Regions from separate parts of the Quatrionicoccus australiensis genome, predicted to be linked through region 3. Evidence: predicted binding sites of a transcription regulator. Region 3 holds the regulator's gene; each other region holds the start of a gene.
What was found. Region 3 encodes FNR, which switches genes on or off when oxygen is low (the NO sensors DNR and NnrR bind a similar motif). Its sites were predicted from a motif close to TTGANCTAGNTCAA; they were not measured.
Positions count from the first base shown of each region.

Region 1: a site for FNR is predicted at 1,009-1,022, ahead of KI612_RS17980 (thiamine pyrophosphate-dependent enzyme). Genes of this name have one in related genera too.
Region 2: a site for FNR is predicted at 1,478-1,491, ahead of ccoN (cytochrome-c oxidase, cbb3-type subunit I). Genes of this name have one in related genera too.

Region 1 is NZ_CP075188.1:3,794,979-3,801,057, forward strand. Features, by position in the region: gene KI612_RS17980 (thiamine pyrophosphate-dependent enzyme) at 1-948, opposite strand, end outside; gene aceE (pyruvate dehydrogenase (acetyl-transferring), homodimeric type) at 1,220-3,895, shown strand; gene aceF (dihydrolipoyllysine-residue acetyltransferase) at 3,911-5,545, shown strand; gene lpdA (dihydrolipoyl dehydrogenase) at 5,560-6,079, shown strand, end outside.
Region 2 is NZ_CP075188.1:853,426-859,504, reverse strand. Features, by position in the region: gene ccoN (cytochrome-c oxidase, cbb3-type subunit I) at 1-1,381, opposite strand, end outside; gene ccoS (cbb3-type cytochrome oxidase assembly protein CcoS) at 1,675-1,872, opposite strand; gene KI612_RS04210 (heavy metal translocating P-type ATPase) at 1,872-4,310, opposite strand; gene KI612_RS04205 (3-hydroxyacyl-CoA dehydrogenase) at 4,369-5,136, opposite strand; gene KI612_RS04200 (hypothetical protein) at 5,326-5,514, shown strand; gene KI612_RS04195 (diguanylate cyclase) at 5,589-6,079, shown strand, end outside.
Region 3 is NZ_CP075188.1:3,126,823-3,132,901, reverse strand. Features, by position in the region: gene KI612_RS14970 (TonB-dependent receptor) at 1-819, opposite strand, end outside; gene fnr (fumarate/nitrate reduction transcriptional regulator Fnr) at 995-1,735, opposite strand; gene hemN (oxygen-independent coproporphyrinogen III oxidase) at 1,821-3,224, shown strand; gene KI612_RS14955 (sulfite exporter TauE/SafE family protein) at 3,288-3,959, shown strand; gene KI612_RS14950 (universal stress protein) at 3,968-4,399, shown strand; gene KI612_RS14945 (heavy metal translocating P-type ATPase) at 4,396-6,079, shown strand, end outside.

The DNA of each region.
Region 1 (6,079 bases), 670 kb from region 3:
GCCCTGGCGCGGCAGGATGTCCTTGCCGAGCACGGCCAGCCCGGCCGCCTTGAGTTCGGTTTCGACCAGCGGCTCGACTTCCTCGACGACCACAACCTGGTCGACCAGCGCCACCAGCTCGCGGCACTTGTTGAACGGCAGCGGGCAGGAAAAGCCGAGCTTCAATACCGGTGCGTCCGGGAAGGCTTCCTTGACATGCATGTAGGCCGGGCCGGAGGTGATGAAGCCGACGCGCCGGTCGCTGCCCGGCTCGAGCACATTGAGCGCCGAGTTTTCGGCCATTTCACGCAGTTGACCGTCACGCTCGAACATCAGCGGAATGCGCTTGCCGGCATTGCCCGGCACCATCACGAAACGGCCCGGTTCCTTCTTGAAGCCGGCACCGCTGTGCGGCACGCGCTCGCCGACCGTGACCAGCGCCTTGACGTGGTTGATGCGGGTCGTCATGCGCAGGATGACCGGCACCTGGAACTGTTCGGAGAGTTCGAACGCCTGCTTGGTCATCTCGTAGGCTTCCTGCGAGTCGGCCGGCTCGAACAGCGGAATGTGGGCAAAACGCCCCCAGTAGCGCGAATCCTGCTCGTTCTGCGAGGACGACAGGCCGACGTCGTCGGCGATGGCGATCACCAGGCCGCCGACCACACCGGTCAGGGTCAGCGTCATCAGCGCATCGGAGGCGACGTTCATGCCGACATGCTTCATGCAGCAGAAGGCGCGCGAGCCGGCATAGGCCGCACCAATCGCGACTTCCAGCGAAACCTTTTCATTGACCGACCACTCGGCATAGAGATCCGGATAGGTCGAAATGACTTCAAGCATCTCCGTGGCCGGCGTTCCCGGATAGGCCGCAGCGACCTTGACACCGGATTCCCAGACGGCACGTGCCACTGCTTCGTTGCCGGACAAAAACAACCGGCTGGCCGCCGGTGCAGGCATAACTGCCGCCATGAAAACTCCCGTAATCAATCGCAAAGCCTTCAATTTTAAAAGCGTGCAACAAGCCTCGATTTGATACAGCGCAACCCCTTCGCGGATTTTTTTTGAATGACTTTCGCGGCAGGAAAAATATGCACGGGATATTGCACGATGCGAACTTTGTTTTTACAATGCGAAAAATCAAGTAGGTGTAAACACGGGCTCGCGAACCGACCCATTAAGCGCTAGAGTTGTTTTGCTCAACAGGCAAAACAGAATGAAGACCAATCTTGGAGACAAAACCATGGCCAATCAGCCCAACGCACTGCCTGACCCTGCCGACGTAGATCCGCAGGAAACCAAAGAATGGATCGACGCCCTCGACGGCGTCATTTCCCAGGAAGGCCCGACCCGGGCCCACTACCTGATCGAGAAAGTCATCGGCCAGGCGCGCCTGCAGGGTGTGGACATCCCCTACTCGGCCAATACCGAATACATCAACACCATTCCCGCCGATCAGCAGCCCAAGTACCCGGGCAACGCGGACATGGAAATCAAGATTCACTCCTACATCCGCTGGAACGCCATGGCCATGGTCGTGCGTGCCAACAAGGACACCAACGTCGGCGGCCACATTGCCTCCTTCGCCTCGGCTGCCGCGCTTTACGACGTCGGCTTCTCGCACTTCTGGCGCGCCCCGTCGGCCGACAACGGCGGCGACCTGATCTTCTTCCAGGGCCACTCCGTACCTGGCGTCTATTCTCGCGCCTTCATGCTCGGCCGCCTGACCGAGGAGCAGATGGACAGCTTCCGCCAGGAAACCGACGGCAAGGGCATCTCGTCCTACCCGCACCCGTGGCTGATGCCGGACTTCTGGCAATTCCCGACCGTTTCGATGGGCCTCGGCCCGATCCAGGCCATTTACCAGGCCCGCTTCATGAAGTACCTCGACTCGCGCGGACTGGCCAAGGCCGGTGATCGCAAGGTGTGGGCCTTCCTCGGCGACGGCGAGACCGACGAAGTCGAATCGCTCGGCGCCATCGGCATGGCCGGTCGCGAAAAGCTCGACAACCTGATTTTCGTCATCAACTGCAACCTGCAGCGCCTGGACGGCCCGGTGCGCGGCAACGGCAAGATCATCCAGGAACTCGAATCCGAATTCCGCGGTTCCGGCTGGAACGTCATCAAGCTGGTCTGGGGCACGCAGTGGGACACGCTGTTCCAGCGCGACAAGAAGGGCATCATGAAGCAACGCATGATGGAACTGTGCGACGGCGAGTACCAGACCTTCAAGGCCAAGAACGGCGCCTACGTGCGCGAGCATTTCTTCAACACGCCGGAACTGCGCGAACTGGTTGCCGACTGGACCGATGACCAGGTCTGGCAACTGAACCGCGGCGGCCACGACATTTTCAAGATCTTCGCCGCCTACAACGCCGCCGTTAACCACAAGGGCCAGCCGACGCTGATCCTCGCCAAGACCATCAAGGGCTTCGGCATGGGCCAGGCCGGCGAAGCAATGAACATCTCGCACCAGCAAAAGAAAATGGACATCGAGCAGATCGGCCGTTTCCGCGACCGTTTCGACCTGCCGGTGCCGGACGACAAGCTGGCCGAACTACCCTACCTCAAGTTCGCCGAAGACTCGCCCGAGTACCAGTACATGCGCCAGCGCCGCATGGATCTCGGCGGCTTCCTGCCGTCGCGCCGCCGCAAGGCCGAGCCGCTCGCCATCCCGGCGCTCGACAGCTTCACCGCCCTGTTGAAGGCATCCGGCGAAGGCCGCGAGCTGTCCACGACGATGGCCATCGTGCGCATCATGAACATGATGTTGAAGGACAAGAATGTCGGCAAGAACGTCGTGCCCATCGTGCCGGACGAATCGCGCACCTTCGGCATGGAAGGCATGTTCCGCTCGGTCGGCATCTGGAATCAGCAAGGCCAGAACTACGTGCCGGAAGACCACGACCAGCTGATGTTCTACAAGGAATCGAAGACCGGCCAAGTCCTCCAGGAAGGCATCAACGAAGCCGGCGCGATGAGCGACTGGATCGCTGCCGCCACCTCCTACTCGGTGCATAACGTCCAGACCATTCCGTTCTACATCTGCTACTCGATGTTCGGCCTGCAACGCACCCTCGACCTGTGCTGGGCGGCTGGCGACCAACGCGCCCGCGGCTTCCTGATCGGCGGCACCGCCGGTCGCACGACGCTGAACGGCGAAGGTCTGCAGCACGAAGACGGCCACAGCCTGATCCTCTCCAACCTGATCCCGAACTGCATCTCCTACGACCCGACCTTCCAGTACGAAGTCGCCGTCGTGACGCAAGACGGCATGCGCCGCATGTTCCAGGAACAGGAAGACGTCTTCTATTACCTGACGGTGATGAACGAAAACTACGAGCACCCGGAAATGCCGGCCGGCTCGGAAGCCGACATCATCAAGGGCATGTACTCGTTCAAGAAGGGCGCCGAGTCTGCCGGCCCGCGCGTCCAGTTGCTCGGCTCCGGCACCATCTTCCGCGAAGTCATCGCCGCCGCCGATCTGCTCAAGGCCGATTGGGGTGTCGAAGCCGACCTGTGGGGTTGCCCGAGCTTCAACGAACTGGCCCGCAACGGCCAGGACGTGCAGCGCTGGAACCTGCTGCATCCGCTCGAAGCACCGAAGCTGTCGCACGTCGAAGAAAAACTGGCTGGCGCCAAGGGCCCGGTCATCGCCGCCACCGACTACATCAAGCTATTCTCCGAGCAGATCCGTCCCTTCGTCAAGGCACCGTATGTCACGCTGGGCACCGACGGTTTCGGCCGTTCCGACACCCGCGAGAAATTGCGCCACTTCTTCGAGGTCGACCGTCACTGGGTGACGCTGGCTGCCCTCAAGGCACTGGCCGACAACGGCGAGATCGAACGCGAGAAGGTTGCCGCCGCCCTGGTCAAGTACAACCTTGACCCGAACAAACCCAACCCGATGTCGGTTTAACGAGGGAGAGACGACATGAGCCAAATCATTGAAGTCAAAGTCCCGGACATCGGCGATTTCGACGAAGTCCCGGTTATCGAACTGTTTGTGAAGGTCGGCGACACGATCAAGGTCGACGACGCCATCGTCACGCTTGAATCCGACAAGGCCACGATGGACGTGCCCTCGACGGTAGCCGGCGTGGTCACCGAGGTTCTCGTCCAGCTCGGCGCCAAGGTTGCCGAAGGCGCCCTGCTGATCAAGGTTGAAACCGGTGGCGCCGCTGCCGTCGCCGCCCCGGCCGCTGCAGCTCCCGCTCCGGCCGCAGCGCCGGCGCCGGTTGCCGCACCGGTGGCAGCCGCCCCCGCGGCCGGCGGTGGCGTGGTCGAAGTCAAGGTGCCGGACATCGGCGACTTTGACGAAGTCCCGGTCATCGACCTGTTCGTCAAGGTTGGCGACAACATCAAGGTCGACGACGCGATCGCCACGCTCGAATCCGACAAGGCAACCATGGACGTGCCGTCCACCGTTGCCGGCGTCGTCAAGGAAGTGCTCGTCCAGCTCGGTTCCAAGGTCGGCGAAGGCACGGTCCTGATCAAGGTTGAAACCGGTGCCTCGGCCCCGGTCGCCGCAGTGCAGGCCGCTGCTCCGGCTCCTGCTGCTGCAGCCCCGGCAGCTGCGCCGGTCGCCGCTCCGGCTGCCGCCGCACCCGCCGCGCTTGCCCCGGCCCTGCCGCTCGGCGCCAAGGTACATGCCTCGCCCTCGGTCCGTGCCTATGCCCGCGAACTCGGTGTCGATCTGTCCAAGGTTCCGGCCACCGGTCCGAAAGGCCGCATCGTCAAGGAAGACCTGACCAAGTACGTCAAGGGCGTCATGTCCGGTGCCATTTCCGGCCCTGTGGCAGCGTCGACCGGTGGCGTCACCGGCGGTGGCGTGCTCGATCTGCTGCCCTGGCCAAAGGTCGATTTCGCCAAGTTCGGCGAGATCGAAGTCAAGCCGCTGTCGCGCATCAAGAAGATTTCCGGCCAGAACCTGTCGCGCAACTGGGTCATGATCCCGGCCGTCACGTATCACGAAGATGCCGACATCACCGATATCGAAGCCTTCCGCGTGCTGCTCAACAAGGAAAACGAAAAGGGTGGCGGAGCCAAGCTCACGATGCTCGCTTTCCTCATGAAGGCTTGCGTCAAGGGCCTGCAGAAGTTCCCGGAATTCAATTCCTCGCTCGACGGCGACAACCTGGTGCTGAAGAAGTACTTCAACATCGGTTTCGCAGCCGACACCCCGAACGGCCTGGTCGTGCCGGTGGTCAAGAACGTCGACAAGAAGTCGGTCTTCGAACTGGCGCAGGAATCCGGCGATCTGGCCAAACAGGCACGTGACGGCAAGCTCAAGCCGGCCGACATGTCCGGTGCCTGCTTCACGATTTCCAGCCTGGGCGGCATCGGCGGCACCTACTTTGCACCTATCGTCAATGCACCGGAAGTCGCAATCCTCGGCGTCAACAAGTCGGCGATGAAGCCGGTCTGGGACGGCAAGCAATTCGTGCCGCGCCTTGTCCTGCCGCTGTCGCTGACCGCCGACCATCGCGTCATCGACGGTGCGCTGGCGACCCGCTTCAATGTCTATATCGCCCAGTTGCTGGCCGACTTCCGTCGCGTCGCGCTGTAAGGGGGGAGAACACCATGAGCAATCTGGTAGAAGTCAAAGTCCCCGACATCGGCGATTTCGCCGAAGTGCCGGTCATCGACCTGTTTGTGAAGGTCGGCGATACGATCAAGGTCGACGACGCCATTGTCACCCTCGAATCCGACAAGGCCACGATGGATGTGCCCTCGACGGTCGACGGCGTGGTCAAGGAAGTTTTGGTCCAGCTCGGTTCCAAGGTTGCCGAAGGCGCCCTGCTGATCAAGGTCGAAACCGGTGCTGCTGCGGCGGCTCCCGCCCCGCAAGCCGCCGCGCCGGCGGCTGCTCCTGCAGCTGCGCCGGTCGCGGCGCCGGTCGCCGGCAGCCATGCCGGCGGTGCCGATCTCGAGTGCGAAATGCTCGTTCTCGGCGCCGGTCCCGGCGGCTACTCGGCCGCCTTCCGCTCGGCCGACCTCGGTATGAAGACCATCATCGTCGAGCGTTACGCAACGCTCGGCGGCGTCTGCCTCAATGTTGGCTGCATCCCGTCCAAGGCCCTGCTGCACGTTGCCGCGGTGA
Region 2 (6,079 bases), 1.9 Mb from region 3:
TGTTACCACCGGCCATGGTCTTGAACATGTTGTAAGCCATGATCAGCATGCCGAACAGGAACAGAACACCACCCAGCCAACGAATCGCCCAGAACGGATAGGAACCCTTAACCGATTCAACGAAGCTGTAAGCCAAGGTCCCGTCGGCATTGACAGCACGCCACATCAGACCCTGCATCACACCGGCAATCCACATCGAGGCAATATAAAGCACGGTACCGATGGTGGCGATCCAGAAATGGGTCGTAACCAGCTTGGTGCTGTACATCTCGGACTTGCCAAACAAGCGCGGCAACAGGTAGTACATGGAGCCAATGGAAACCATAGCCACCCAGCCCAAGGCACCGGAATGCACGTGACCAACGGTCCAGTCCGTGTAATGCGACAGCGCGTTGACGGTCTTGATCGACATCATCGGACCTTCAAAGGTGGACATACCGTAGAAGGACAGCGAGGTAATCAGGAACTTGAGGATAGGATCATCGCGCAGCTTATGCCAAGCACCCGACAAGGTCATGATGCCGTTGATCATGCCACCCCAGGACGGAGCCAGCAGAATCAGCGAGAAGATCATGCCGACAGACTGGGTCCAGTCCGGCAGGGCCGTGTAATGCAGATGGTGAGGACCCGCCCACATGTACGTGAAGATCAGCGCCCAGAAGTGGACCACAGACAGACGGTAGGAGTAAACCGGACGACCAGCCTGCTTAGGAACGAAGTAGTACATCATGCCAAGGAAGCCGGCGGTCAGGAAGAAACCCACGGCGTTATGGCCATACCACCATTGAACCATTGCATCCTGAACACCCGAGTAAGCAGAGTAGGACTTGGTCAGCGAAACAGGAACCGCAGCACTATTGACCAAATGCAAGAGAGCAACGGCAACAATGAACGCCCCAAAAAACCAGTTAGCCACGTAAATGTGCGAAACCTTACGCTTGGCGATCGTACCGAAGAAGACCAGAGCATACGAAACCCAGACCAACGTGATCAGGATGTCGATCGGCCACTCCAGTTCGGCATACTCTTTACCTTGGGTAATACCCAGCGGCAGCGTAACGGCAGCCAACAAGATAACAATCTGCCAACCCCAGAAGGTAAAGGGAACCAGCGGACCACCCCAAAGACGGGTGTGACAGGTACGCTGAACGCACCAGTAAGACGTTGCAAACAGAGCACAGCCACCAAACGCGAAAATAACCGCATTGGTATGCAACGGACGCAAGCGCCCGAAGTGCAGCCAAGCGATATTCAGCTCTGGCCACACGAGTTGTGCAGCGATGATGACACCGACAAGCATGCCGACGATGCCCCAGATGACGGTCATGACGGAAAATTGCCGTACGACCTTATCGTTATATGTGGTTTGCGATCCAGACATGAACCCACCTCTCGTTAATGAAAATCAGAATGTCCACCCCCCTGAACCCAAGGCGGCGCATAAATGCGGATACTATTCTAGATCAGCGACGCTGTTTTGACCTAGATCAATCTACCGATTATCTCGGTCGACTTATGCCTGCCCAATGCAGTATCCGTGCGGCTTTTCAGGCTTGTAAACAAAAAAAGGGTGCGTCGCAACGCACCCCAACCCCAACAGAGAACTTTCGTAAGGCATCACCCTCACACAGCCGCCATGATGCCCGACCAGAGATGCCACCGGGTTGACCCAAATCAAACCTTCCCTGAATTATCTTTTTTGCCATCAGCATCAACTGGTTGCGGCGGCCGCTCATCATCATCCATCAGAACACGAAAACCCGGCCCCTCGAGATCATCAAACTGGCCACTGCGAACCGACCACCAGAAAATGACGGCGATCACAAAAACCAGAATGACCGAAATCGGCACCAGCAAATAAATACTTTCCATCAATCCGCCTTTGCGCGCTGAATGCGCAGGGAGTTAAGAACCACCAGCAAGGAACTGGCCGACATACCGATGCCAGCCAGCCACGGCGTCACATAGCCACCAATCGCCAGTGGTAGCGCAACGAAATTATAGGCAAATGACCACCACAAATTCTGACGAATAATGACCAGGGTTTGCCGAGCTCGACGCAAGCCATCACGCAGATGATCCAGGTTTTCCGATAGCAGCACAAAATCGGATTGCGTTCTGGCCAACTGAGCTCCGCCACCCATTGCAATCGAGACCTGCGCCTGCGCGAGAACCGGCGCGTCATTGACCCCGTCACCAATCATTGCGACAACGGCACCACTTTCCTGCAAGGCCTTGACACAGGCATGCTTGCCTTGCGGCGTCATACCAGCCCGCACATCTTGAATACCGAGCCTGGCAGCAACGCGCTGCGCCACCGACGGAGCATCTCCCGTCAGGAGCACTACGTGCTTTCCCAAGCTGAGCAAGTAATCAACCAAGAATTTCGACTCAGGACGCAACTCGTCGCCAATCCGGAACAACGCCAGGCAAGCACTTGCATCAGCCAGCACCACAACCGTTTCACCACTCTCCAGCCAGTCGACCGCTGCTGCCGGAAGTTGCGCACCGGACAAGGCCAGGGCGTAATCCGGACGGCCAATACGGCAACGACGACCATCAATCACCCCCTCAATGCCTTGCCCCGGTTCGCTAAGCGCCATGGTCGCCTCCGGCAACTCACCGCTCACCGCATGGCGCAATGCGGCTGCAACCGGATGCTCGGACGAGTGCTCCAACGCCGCCGCCATGGCCAGACACTCAAACTCAGGAAGACTGCCGACGACGAGAACACCCCGCAAACTCATGCGTCCGCTGGTCAGCGTCCCGGTCTTGTCAAAGACAAAATGCGTTGCCCTCGCCAGGGTTTCGATTGCGTGACCGCGCGTCACCAGCAAACCGTTCTTAGCCAACGCGCCGGCCGACACCGTCAAGGCGATCGGGGTCGCCAGGGAAAGAGCGCAAGGACAGGTCACCACCAGCACAGAGACCGTAATCCAAAGCGCCTTTGAGGGATCAACGATGTACCAGCCAACCGCAACCAAGGCTGCCACCAGCAGCAGCACGGCAACAAAATAGCTGGCAATGCGGTCAGCCATCTCGACGATTTTTGGCTTTTCAGTTGCTGCTCGCTCCATGAGCTGAACAATGGCCGACAGGCGGGTTGCCTCTCCGACCTGCTCAACCCTGACAACCAGGGGACTTTCGGCATTCAGCGAACCACCCGTCACCGAATCGCCCGGTGCTTTTGCAACAGGCTTGCTTTCCCCGGTCAGCAACGCCTCATTGGCGCAACTGAAGCCCTCAACCACCTTGCCATCCGCAGGAATTGCCTCACCCGCACGGACCAGGACATGGTCGCCCGGCCTCAGGTCTGCAACCACGCATTGTTCAACCGCACGGTCGACCGGAAAATTAAGCAGTTTTTGCGCAAAGGCGGGCAGCAACTTGGCCAAGGCTTCGGTCACGCTGAGCGCCTTCTGGCGGGCTGTCATCTCGAGATAACGCCCACCGAGCAGGAAGAAAACAAACATCGTCACCGAGTCGAAATAGACCTCGCCTTCCCCAGTCAGACTTGCCCAGCAACTAGCCAGAAAGGCCGCGCCAACACCCAGAGCCACCGGCACATCCATACCGACGCGCCGCAACTTGATATCGCGCCAGGCATTGCGAAAGAAGGGCGCCGAGGAATAGAAAACGACCGGCAGGGTCAGCAGCAAGCTGGCCAGGCGCATCATGCTTTCGATATCCGAGGTCATGTCGCCATTGGCGATATAGACCGGGAAGGCGTACATCATCACCTGCATCATGCCGAAGCCGGCCACCCACAAACGCCAAAGCGCCTCGCGTCGCTCCTTGCGCGAGATTTCCTCGTTTTTGGCTGCATCATACGGATAGGCCCGATAGCCGATCGCAGCGATCGCCCCGAGGATGTCCGAGAGCTTGATGCGCGATTCGTCCCAGCGCACACGGGCACGCCGGGTGGCGTAATTGATGTCGACCGCGGTCACACCCGACAACTTCCCGACATGTTGTTCGTTGAGCCAGATACAGGCGGCGCAGGTAATGCCTTCGAGCAACAGGGAGGCTTCCCGCTCGGTTTCGCCCAGTTCCTTGACGAAACTCTTCTGAAAATCAGCATGATCGTAAAGTGCCAGCTGATCAAGGATCTGCGGCATCGCCTCACGCTGCGACTCCGGCAGCGAATCGCGGCTGCGGTAATAGTCTTCCAGGCCATTATCGACAATTGACTGGGCTACCGCCTGGCAACCGTAGCAGCACATGCTGCGCGCCTGCCCGCCGATGGTGACCGGCAAATCGAGTTCATCGGGAACAGCCTGACCGCAGTGATAGCAGGTTACTTCTGGCATGCAAATGGAAAAGGCACCGAAGTGCCTTTGGGGGTCGATGGTGGAGCCGAAGTATAGTTTATTTGGTACCCATGCGGATGGCGCCGTCCAAACGAATGACCTCGCCATTCAGGTAAGCGTTTTCGGCAATGTGCTTCACCAGCGCTGCGTATTCTGCCGGCTTGCCCATGCGCGAAGGGAAGGGAACCATCTTGCCCAGCGAATCCTGAACTTCCGGCGGCATGCCGAGCAACATCGGCGTTTCCATGATGCCCGGAGCAATCGTCATGACGCGGATGCCGCTGCGTGCCAGCTCGCGCGCCACCGGCAGGGTCAGCGCCACGATACCGCCCTTGGAAGCGGCATAGGCCGCCTGACCGAGCTGGCCTTCATAGGCCGCTACTGACGCCGTATTGACGATGACGCCACGCTCACCACCCACATCCGGCTCCCCCTTCATCATCGCCTCGGCAGCCAGACGAATCATGTTGAAAGTTCCGACCAGATTGATGTTGATGACCTTGGCAAAACTCTCCAGACGGTGCGGACCCTCCTTGCCGACGACTTTCTCGGCCGGTGCCACGCCGGCACAGTTAACCAGGCCATGCAGACCGCCAAAAACGGAAATTGCCGTCTGCACGGCGTTGACCGCTGAAGCCTCGCTGGCGACATCGGTTTCGACAAACCTGGCCCCAGCCCCCAATTCTGCGGCCAGTTTTTCACCGGCTTCGCGATTCAGATCAGCCAGAACCACTTTGGCACCCGCCTCAGCCAACACTTTGGCCGTTGCCGCCCCGAGACCGGAACCGGCACCGGTGACCAGAAATACTTTATCCTTGATTTGCATTGCCGCTCTCTCCTCAAAAACCTCACAAAAACAAACAGCTACTCCACACGGTAGCGTATGGAGAGAAGCATCTTACAACGCCAGCGCCAAGCTGACAAAAAATCCCGATGCCATTGGCAATCAAGGCAATCAAGACCTAGACTTGAATAGTCACAACAAAGCACACCAGCCACCTCAAAGGAGAAGAAAATGTCCATATTCGATTCCCCCATCGCTCGCTGTGAAGCCGTTCGTGAAATGGTCCTGACCGATGAAACCCAAGCCGAATGCGCCCGCGAGCATGCCTGCCCGCCCAACCGCATCTGCCCCTTGTGTGGCTATTTCGCCGAACAAAGCGGCATTAGCGAAACCGGCATCGAGACAAACCGGATCAACTAAAGCAGGGTGGGACAGTCTTTCGCCTGAAAAGTGTATGATGAACAGGATTTCCTTCAGACACCCACAGTCAGGCAATGCACGACAAAGACAGACTGATCGTACTGGTCGTTGAACCCTCCGCGAGAAACCGGGCACTGATCTGCGAATGTCTGGCCCAGCTTCCGGAAATCGAGCTTTTGGGGGCGTCGACCGGTAGCGAGGCATTGCAGATGTTTCGCCAGCACTCGCCCAGCCTGGTCCTGCTTGATGTCGCCCAACCCGACACGCAGGGCATTTCGATAGCCAGAGCCATCCGCGAAACCGAACAGAACACCCAGCACCTCGGGTTATCGAGATGGACACCCATCATTTTCCTCTCCGCAGTCACGGATGAAGATGTTTTGGCGCAAGGCATTCTTGCCGGCGGCGATGACTTTCTTTACAAACCGGTATCGGAAGTCGTTCTGCTCGCCAAAGTACGCGCCATGTTGCGCATCGTGGCCATGCAGGAAGAACTGCACGACGCCCACCGCAAGTTGCGGGAAATATCATTCCTGGACAGCCTGACCGGCATTCCCAACCGCCG
Region 3 (6,079 bases):
CTGGTAGGGGATGTATTGGTAACCGAGGCGGAGATCAAGCAGGTGGTTTTCGTGACGCAGGGCAAAGCCGAGCGCATGGTTCTCGGTCTTGTAGGCCGAGGAACCGACTTCGTTGCGGGCCAGGTTGGGTTTGCCGACCGTGGTCATGCCATCCGGCTTGAAATCCTTGGCCGAGCTGTAGTTGCCGGACTCGGCAGTCGAGCCGTTGTAACTGATGCTCAGGTTCTCGTTGGCAATCGTCGCCGCGGCATTGACGCCCCAGGCATTGCCGTTCGAGCGATAGAAAGTCCCGAGTTCGCCGCTTGTCAGCAGGCCTTCGCCGGCCCTGGCGAAGCGCGGTTCGCGCGACTTGACGATGATGCTGCCACCGATGCTGTCGCCACCGACGCTGACCGGGGTGATGCCGGTATATACCTTGATCTGTTCTACATTGCTCGGGTCGATGTAGGAGAGCGGCGAGTTCATGTGATTGGCGCAGGCCGAGATCAGGTCCATGCCGTCCACCTTGATGCGCAGGCGGTCGTCGGCCAGGCCGTGGATGGCGGGCAGGCTGGAAACGCCGCCGGCACTGTTCAGGCTGACGCCGGGGATGTCCTTGAGCAGGGTCGCGGTATCGCTGGTCGCCGGACGCTGGGCGCGAACCTGTTCATTGCTGACCGAGCCGGATTGCGCATCGATGCCGTCAGTGCGGCTGGCGCGTACCAGAACATTGTCCATGACCTGGTCCGGATTGGCGGTATCGGGTGCAGTCTGGCTGAAGGCAGCCGATGAAAAGGCGAGCGCCATGGCGGCGGCTAATGGATGGATGCGCAAGAGCATGGATTTCCCCGGTTATATTTTTAACCGGCGGATTCTCTTAGAGTTGATTGCGCACAGGAATGCGGCATATTGCCGCAGATGACATCGGCAATTTTCTTTTGCGGGGGGAGGCCTGGCGACTGATCAGCAGAGTTTCTGCGGTTTTGCTGCTGCGACGGTGATGCTTGCCGCTGACTCAGCGCTGGTGATTCATCAGGGCCTTGAGGCCATTTACATCAAGTATGCGGATGTGTTTCTGCTGCACGGCGATGTAGCCTTCTTCCTGGAAGCGCGAGAAGGCGCGCGATACGGTTTCCAGCTTGAGGCCGAGATAGCTGCCGATTTCCTCGCGCGTCATGCGCAGGTAGAACTCGGCATGCGAGAAGCCACGGGCCGTGAAACGCTGCGACAGGTTGAGCAGGAAGGCAGCAAGGCGTTCTTCGGCGCGCATCGTGCCGAGCAGCATCATGACGCCGTGGTCGCGCACGATTTCGCGGCTCATCACCTTGTGGAAATGGTGCTGCAGATTGTGGATTTCGCGCGACAGGGTTTCCAGGCGGGAGAAGGGGATCGAGCAGATTTCGCTGTCTTCGAGAGCGATTGCGTTGCAGGTGTGAAATTCGGTGCTGATGCCATCCAGACCAAGCAGTTCGCCGGCCATCTGGAAGCCGGTTACCTGGTCGCGACCATCCTCGAGCAGCACATCGGTCTTGAAAAAGCCGCTGCGGATCGCGTAGATCGAGTCGAAGGCCTCGCCGGCACGATAAAGGTGGTCGCCGCGCTTGATCCGGCGCCGGGTCGAAATGAGATCGTCGAGGCGCTCGAGTTCATCAAGACTGAGCCCGAACGGGAGGCATAGTTCGCGCAAGTTGCAGTTCGAACATGCCGTCTTGATGACGGAGAGGGAAATTTCCTGAATGGCCGTGTTTTGGGGCATTATCAACCTGCGTTCGCTTGATCCAAGTCAACGGAAATTGTGCAGCGCCGCAACATAATCCAATCAAAATTTGCCGGTATGTTTAATGAATTTCGCAACTGAAAACCTCGTCTTCGATCCTCAGATCATTCGCCGCTTCGATGTGAACGGCCCCCGCTATACATCGTACCCGACAGCGGACCGATTCGTTGAGGCTTTCGATTCGGACGCAGCCAAACTGTGGCTGGGCAAACGCAACATCGGCGCAATCAGCCGACCCTTGTCATTATACTTCCACATCCCTTTCTGCAACACCATCTGTTACTACTGCGCCTGCAACAAGATCATCACCAAGGATCATGCGCGTAGCGGCAAGTACCTCAAGTACCTGGCCAAGGAGCTGGACATGCAGGCTGCCTGCCTGGAAGGCCGTGATGGTGAGCACGAGGTCATCCAGCTGCATTGGGGTGGTGGTACGCCGACCTTCCTGTCGCACGACGAGATGCGCCAGTTGATGGGGGAAACGAAGAAGCATTTCAAGCTGCTTGAAGGCGGCGAATATTCGATTGAAGTCGATCCGCGCAAGGTCGATACGGCAACCGTTGCATTGCTTGGCGAACTTGGTTTCAACCGGATGAGTGTCGGTGTCCAGGACTTCGACGAGAAGGTCCAGGTTGCGGTGAATCGCGTCCAGAGCGAAGAAGAAACCTACAACGTGATCCGCGATGCGCGTGCCAACGGTTTCAAGTCGATTTCGATCGACCTGATCTACGGTTTGCCGCACCAGTCGGTGATGGGTTTCAACCGGACCCTGGAACGTGTTCTGGCGATGGATCCGGAACGCCTGTCGATCTACAACTATGCGCACATGCCCAGCCTGTTCAAGCCGCAGCGCCGGATCAACGACGCCGACCTGCCGTCGGCCGATACCAAGCTGCAGATCCTGGCGCTGGCGATCAAGAAGCTGACCGAAGCCGGTTATGTCTATATCGGCATGGATCACTTCGCCAAGCCGGACGACGAACTCGCGGTGGCCCAGCGCCAAGGTCGCCTGCACCGGAACTTCCAGGGCTATTCGACCTACGCCGATTGCGACATGCTGTCTTTCGGTATTTCGTCGATCAGCAAGGTCGGGCCGACCTACAGCCAGAACGTCAAGACGGCGGAAGAGTATTACGACCGCCTCGATGCCGATCTGCTGCCGGTCTTCCGCGGCATTGAGCTGACCGCTGACGACATCCTGCGCCGTTCGATCATCCAGGCCCTGATGTGTCATTTCGAACTGTCCATCGAGTCGATCGAAAGCTCGCACCTGATTGATTTCCACAAGTACTTTGCCGACGAGATCGAGGAAATGCGCGAGATGGAGCGCGGTGGCCTGCTCAAGATCGAGCGCGACTGGATTACCGTTCTGCCGCCGGGGCGCATGCTGGTGCGTGTCATTTCCATGGTCTTCGACCGCTATCTGCGTGCCGATCGGCAGCGCAAGCGCTACTCGAAAGTGATCTGAACGGGGTGCCGGCTTCAAGGCGGCGGGTTAAACTGCCGCCTATGATGTCTCCCCCGTTTTTTCATGCCTGATTCCGGCTTTCTCGCATTGTTCCTGGTCGGCCTGCTTGGCGGCACGCACTGTGTCGGCATGTGTGGCGGCATTGTCGGCGCCCTGTCGATGGGCGCGCCGGCGCGTTGGTCGATGCACCTTGCCTATAACGCCGGGCGCATCCTCTCCTATGTCATCGCCGGTGCCGTTGCCGGTGCGCTCGGTGCAGCCAGTCTGGGCCTCGAGGGCCAGGTGCCGATCCGCCTGGTGCTCTATTTTCTTGCCAACCTGATGCTGGTTGCACTCGGCTTTTATCTGCTGGGGGTGACCAGTACCCTGGCCTTTACCGAACGTTTCGGTCAGCACCTGTGGCGTTTGCTGCAGCCCCTGACGCGTCGTTTTCTGCCGGCGCGCAGTGTGCAGCAGGCTTTCCCGCTTGGTTTGCTGTGGGGCTGGTTGCCCTGTGGTCTGGTCTATAGCGCCCTGGCCAGTGCCCTGACGGCCGGCTCGGCCGGGCGCGGTGCCTTGCTGATGCTGGCTTTCGGTCTGGGAACCTTGCCAAATCTGCTGCTCGCAGGCATCGTGCTGGCAAGGCTGAACGAGTTTGTTCGCCGGCCTGCGGTCCGCCTGTTTTCCGGGCTGCTGGTTCTGGGTTTCGGTCTGTATGGCTTGCTTGGCCTGATGCGCTTGCTGCACTGGATTTAGGATGCACGATGACAATTAAAATTCTTCTGCCGGTTGATGGTTCGGCCTGTTCGCTGCGCGCGGTCGATCATCTGCTGGCCCACGCCGCCTGGTTTGCCGAGGTGCCCGAGGTGCATTTGCTGCATGTGCATCCGCCGATTCCGATCGGCCGTGTGCAGGCCCATATCGGCAAGGACACCCTGCATGGCTATTACCTCGAAGAAGGGCAGGCCAGCCTGCTCGAAGCGCAAAAGAAGCTGGATGCGGCCGGGCGTTTTCATACCACCCACATCCACGTCGGGCAGCCGGCTGAAGTGATTGCCCACGTTGCCACTGAACTGGCCTGTGACCTGATCATCATGGGGACGCATGGGCAAAGTGCGCTGGCTGGCGTGTTGACCGGTTCGGTTGCGGCGCGCGTCCTGCATCTGGCGCCTTGTCCGGTCTTGCTGGTCAAATGAACGAACCGGAGAGTGGGCGGGTCGTCGAGTTTTCGATTGGCGGCATGACCTGTGCCGCCTGTTCGGCGCGCCTGGAAAAGGTACTCAATCGCCAGCCTGGCATGCAGGCCAACGTCAATCTGGCGGCTGAAAGAGCGCGCATTCGTCTGGCCGGAGCGGCCGACGAAGCGGCGGTGGTCGCTGCAGTGGCGAAGGCGGGCTTTTCTGCGGCACTTGTCGATGGGCAGACCCGGGCACGGGAAAAAGCCGAAAAACAGCGTGTCTACCGCCACGAAATCCGCCAGTTCCAGATTGCCGTTGCCTTGAGTCTGCCCTTGGTCGGGCAGATGTTCTTCATGTTCGGCGAACACGGTCAGCACAATGAATTGCCGCGCTGGCTGCAGTTCCTGCTGGCGACGCCGGTCCAGTTCTGGATCGGTTGGCGTTTCTACGCCGGCGCTTTCAAGGCCCTGCGTGGCGGCGGGGCCAACATGGATGTGCTGGTCGCGCTCGGCACCAGCATGGCCTGGGGCTTTTCCGCCGTGGTCACGCTGTTCGGTCTTGATCAGCACGTCTATTTCGAGGGCGGCGCGGCGGTCATCACCCTGGTCCTGCTTGGCAAGTTGCTTGAGGCGCGGGCCAAGGCGCATACCTCGGAGGCGATCGAGGCGCTGATCCGCCTGCAGCCGAAAACGGCGCGCGTCGAGCGCGACGGGCAATGGGTCGAAATGCCGGTCGATGCGCTGATGCCGGGCGATATCTTCATGGTACGACCGGGCGAGAGCGTGCCGGTCGATGGCGAAGTGGTGGATGGCGATTCCAGCGTCAATGAAGCCATGCTCACCGGCGAAAGCATGCCGGTCGGCAAGTCGACCGGTGACCGCGTCTTCGCGGCGACGGCGAACGGCCAGGGCGCCTTGCGCTGCCGGGCGACCGGGGTTGGCGAGCAGACCCTGCTCGCCGGCATCATCCGGCTGGTCGGCGAGGCACAGGGGTCGAAAGCGCCGGTGCAGCGTCTGGCCGACCGGATTTCGGCGATCTTTGTGCCGGTGGTGTGTTCGATTGCATTGCTGACTTTTGCCGGCTGGTGGTGGTATTCGGCCGATTTTGCCGAAGCGCTGGTCAACGCCGTGGCGGTGCTGGTCATTGCCTGTCCCTGTGCGCTCGGGCTGGCGACGCCGACCGCGATCATGGTCGGTACCGGGCAGGGGGCGCGGGCCGGCATTCTGGTCCGGAACGCCGAAGCGCTCGAGCGTGCCGAACGGATCACGGTGCTGGCGCTCGACAAGACCGGCACGCTGACCCTGGGCGAGCCGCAGGTGGTTGATCTGCAGGTCATGCAGGGCAGCGAGGCGGAAGTGCTGCGCCTGGCCGCGGCGCTTGAGCAGGGTTCCGAGCATCCGCTGGCACGGGCGATCCTGGCGCGCTGCCAGGCGGTCGACTTGCCACAATGTGTCGATTTCAAGGCGCATCCGGGTTTTGGCGTCAGTGGCAGCGTAGACGGCCAGATCCTGCGTCTGGGGGCGCCAGCCTGGTTCGGGATTGCTGACGATGCCCGGATTCAGCATCTGCAACAATCCGGCAAGACAGTCGTGGCCATGTTTGGCGGCGAACAGTTGCTGGCGATCTTTGCCATTGCCGATGCCTTGCGCCCGACTTCTCAGGCGGCGGTGCGTCGCTTGCGTGAACGCGGTATCCGGG